Regions from separate parts of the Paenibacillus sp. FSL F4-0236 genome, predicted to be linked through region 2. Evidence: riboswitches for the same ligand, from Rfam matches in the RefSeq annotation. Region 2 holds a riboswitch; the other holds the start of a gene.

Region 1 (2,206 bases), 3.7 Mb from region 2:
CGGCAAAAAACAAACCGCTCATGATCCATTTCTGCATCCCAGTTCGTCCCTTCTATGTAAGCTGCTCCCTACATTATAGCTCAAGGTGAAGCGTTATCATAGGGTTTGTGACAAAAAAATGAACGATAATGCCATCAAATCATTGAAAAATATGGAATTTAATATTATTTATCATAGACCATGCAATAAAAAGGTTTGTTTCCTGTGGGGGTTAGGCGCTCATACGTATCGGTAATCGTAAATCCACACTTTTGGTAAGTTCGGATCGCCCGCTGGTTCCAGGTCAATACCTCTAGATCAATCTCACGCTCAGGATAACGAATTAAGGCTGCTTGCACGATTGCATCCATGAATATTTTCCCTAGACCTTGACCGCATAGATCAGGGCGCATACCAATCCCCAAGCGAACAACACCTTCCATTGGAAACAACTGCGCGAATCCACACAAAATCCCTTGCCCATTTAGTATGGAGACATATTGCTCATTCCGTAGCTGCGGGTCACCGAACTCGATTCCAAGAGCCTGCATTTGCTCCCACGGCATCCAGCCGTAAATATTATAAGGGGCAGTGTAATCCCAGTTGCAAACCTCTTCCGCGTGACTGGTCTCCATAGGCGCTACATGAAAAGTAACAGAGGGATTTATCATAAGGTCAAGGACCTCCTTTCACGGGGGAACTTTAAATGTCTTATAATTCTAGCTTAAAATACTTATGGTCCTTATAAGGACATCGAAGGCGTTTATGCTTGTAACTAATTATATACAAAAAGAGGCATGGTCGACTCAGAAATTTATTAGGATTATTGTTTTACAAATTCTGAGAGGGGTAAATACTAAATAAGACAAAAAACAAGCTCTTCCCCAAGAATCAACATCTTGGAAAAGAGCCTATGTACGATTTACTTATTGAACATCATCATTATCCTCTGTCTCAGAAGCAACAGAATGATAAGCATCCGTGCTCATAATTCGTTTAGCACCGATGTAGCGTTTCACGTAGTAGCTATCACTCAGGGAGCTAATCGTTACACCGCGTGAGGAAGATGCGTGTGCAAACTTGCCTTCACCGACATAAATACCGACATGGGAGACACCCTTACCACTTGTATTGAAGAATACAAGATCTCCAGATCTTAAATCATCTTGGGAGATAGCAGTACCCATTTGATACTGGGAACCTGATTGGTGTGGTAGGTTTATACCAATTTTATCAAATACATACATTGTAAATCCGGAGCAATCAAATCCATTTGTGGAGATGCCGCCGGATACGTACTTAGTTCCGATGGTCTTGTCGATCACTTTATCCATTTTGGAATCCGCGAAAGCGCTTCCTGCTCCGATGGTGAAAATAATGGAAAAGCTAAGTACTGCTGCTGCTAGCTTCTTCTTCAAAAGTTTATACCCCTTCCGGATGCCTACGAGGTTAGCTTAAGGGTTCGGTTGAAGGTCCCCTATGACCCCTCTAAAAATGGAGGTCAATTCACCCAAAGTTGGTTCCCCCGTTTTCCTAATAGTTAGGAAACTCGGCTGATACTGTTGATTAGGAATAGCTTGTAATCAATACATGACAAAACCTTTGTAAATAACAACTTAATGATTACAAAAATGTTACTAAAATCTTACTGCAGTTATTGTAACAAACAGAGTGCCGCTTGGCAATCGTTTTTAACATAATCATGCAGAAAAATTCGTTTTTTTTAAAGACAAAATGCATATGTAAGCGATAATATTAAACTAATTTTTATATTTATTGAAATTTTTATCAAATAAAAGTGTTTAAAGTCCGTTCTAGAGGTGTAAAGAATATAATAAGGCAAAAGAAAACCTGGATTCGATTAAGTCAATAATCAAACCCAGGTCTATATAATGTAATTGTGAGGTTATAGTTGTGGGGAAGTATTAATCGTAGGCTATAGCTTGATATGAGGAAGTACTCATTACTCTTTTAGCACCAACGTAGCGATTGGCCCAGTAGGACTGGCTAAGTGAAGTGATGGTCACGCCATATGAAGATGATGATTGTGCGAATTTTCCGTTTCCAACATAAATGCCGACATGGGATACGCCGTTGCCCAATGTGTTAAAGAAAACTAGGTCACCTGAACGTAATTTACTTTTGGCTACAGGAGTTCCGACATTATATTGAGCTTTTGAAGTACGGGGCAAAGAAAGACCCACCTTCTTGAATACATACGTAGTAA
Region 2 (2,206 bases):
GACAAAGTTCCTATCTTTTTGCAAGCGTAACTGCCTGTATCTGGCCTGGTTCGTCTCTTTAGTTGCTGTTGCTGGTAGCTTGTATCTGAGCGAAGTATTGAAATATGAACCTTGTAAGCTTTGCTGGTTCCAGCGAATTTTTATGTATCCACAGTTATTTCTCTTGGGAATTGCAACCTTTCGAGGGGATAAAAGGATTATCCCATATGTACTTCCACTAAGCTTGATTGGTGGCAGTATCTCGATCTATCATTATGCGGAGCAGAAGATTCCTGCGTTAAGTAAAGTGCTTCCTTGTACAATTGGTGTTCCTTGTAATAAGGATTACTTGAACTTTTTTGGATTCATTACGATTCCTTTCCTTGCATTAATCGCTTTTGCTTTAATTAGCATTTTACTTTGGTACGGACGCAAGGAAGAAGAAGTGATGGAGTTAGATACAGAGGAAAGTTTAGGATTTTGATTTTTTAATTTTAAAGGATCCGAAAAAATGTAAAAAGTGATTAAAAACACGATCCAGAGGGATAATTGAAGAGAATGAAAGAGAGCATCCAATAAGACGCTGTATTTGCGCTTACTGGATGTTTTTTCATTCTTTTTTCATTTTTTTCAACGCTTTACTGTATACACTTTGTAGACTAATATTAGACCTTGTGAGAAGTTGAATATGCGCTGAATTTTCTTAGGAAAAACGGGGGAACCAAACTTGGCATATGTGCCAATGGGGTGAATCGGAATGGGTCGATTAGACTTTTACCGTAGGGCTAAACCACAGCCCGAATCCGCCAGCTAACCTCGTAAGCAAAGGTGGGATAATGACCATGCATAGCATGCGGATCATTTCCGTATGCTATTTTTAGTGTCTGCATTTATGAAATCCACCAATGAAAACAGCGCGCGGAAATTCCGTTTCAGCTCCCAAAGAAAGGAACTGTATCCACCATGGTAAGCAAGGTAAAACGACTATTGATCGGGCGTCCGATGAAGTCGAACGAACTCGATCATGAAAAGTTATCCAAGGTTAAAGCACTGGCTGTCCTGTCTTCTGATGCGCTCTCGTCTGTAGCCTACGGAACGGAACAAATTTTGATTGTACTGGTGGCTGCGGGGTTTACTGCCATCTGGTATTCCCTGCCAATTGCATTAGCCGTATTGGGCCTGCTGGCCATCCTGATTTTATCCTATCGGCAGACGATTTACGCTTATCCTCAGGGAGGCGGAGCTTACATCGTTGCCAAGAGTAATCTTGGTGTTCCGACAGGGCTCTTAGCAGGAGGGTCCTTGTTAGTGGATTACATTCTGACCGTAGCTGTTAGTGCGTCGGCAGGGACGGATGCGATCACATCGGCTTTTCCAAGTCTTCATAATCACACCGTTCTTATTGCAGTATCAGTTATTATTTTACTTACTTTGATTAATCTTCGCGGAGTTACAGAATCAGCTTCATTCATCGCAATCCCAGTGTATTTGTTTGTAGTGTCGATTGTAGTGTTGATTATCTCCGGTATTATTAAATATGCAGCAGGTGGCGTACATGCGAATGTCCCTGAAATTGGCTCTGCTGTTTCTAATGTTAGTTTGTTTCTACTATTAAAAGCCTTCAGTTCTGGCTGTTCGGCACTTACGGGTGTAGAGGCTGTATCTAATGCCATTCCAAACTTTAAAGCACCAGCTGAAAAGAACGCAGCCAAGACCTTAATGGTCATGGGGGTTATACTTGGATTTATGTTTACAGGTATCACACTACTGGCGTATTGGTACGGCATAGTGCCTGATGAAAAGGCAACGGTTGTTTCTCAGATCGCTGAATCGACCTTTGGCCGCGGAACCTTATATTTTTTCATTCAAGGTATCACAGCAGTAATTTTGTTCTTGGCAGCTAATACAGCTTACTCAGCGTTCCCGCTGCTCGCATTTATGTTTGCAAAAGATAAATATATGCCACATGCTTTTATGGTTCGTGGAGACCGTCTAGGTTTCTCTAATGGTATTATTTTTCTAGGTGTTCTGTCTGCTGTGCTTGTAGCTGCATTCCACGGAAATACAGAAAGCTTGATTCCACTTTATGCGGTTGGTGTATTCATTCCTTTCACATTGTCACAGCTAGGAATGATGGTTCATTGGTTTAAAACAAAACCATCGGGATGGAAAAAAAGATTTGTTGTAAATACCATCGGTATGCTGACTACATTGACGATTACGCTTA

What was found. Region 2 has a riboswitch for cyclic di-AMP ahead of NSQ29_RS10700 (APC family permease). Riboswitches for the same ligand answer to the same signal wherever they lie in the genome.
Region 1: it holds a riboswitch for cyclic di-AMP, as region 2 does, so the genes downstream of both, NSQ29_RS26890 (C40 family peptidase) here and NSQ29_RS10700 (APC family permease) in region 2, are expected to answer to the same signal.

Annotation. Positions count from the first base shown of each region.
Region 1 covers NZ_JBBOBK010000001.1:6,034,973-6,037,178, reverse strand. The annotation lists gene NSQ29_RS26900 (c-type cytochrome) at 1-37, opposite strand, end outside; gene NSQ29_RS26895 (GNAT family N-acetyltransferase) at 165-650, opposite strand; gene NSQ29_RS26890 (C40 family peptidase) at 906-1,397, opposite strand; cyclic di-AMP (ydaO/yuaA leader) riboswitch at 1,403-1,544, opposite strand; gene NSQ29_RS26885 (C40 family peptidase) at 1,905-2,206, opposite strand, start outside.
Region 2 covers NZ_JBBOBK010000001.1:2,322,307-2,324,512, forward strand. The annotation lists gene NSQ29_RS10690 (DsbA family protein) at 1-2, shown strand, start outside; gene NSQ29_RS10695 (disulfide oxidoreductase) at 1-463, shown strand, start outside; cyclic di-AMP (ydaO/yuaA leader) riboswitch at 661-819, shown strand; gene NSQ29_RS10700 (APC family permease) at 943-2,206, shown strand, end outside.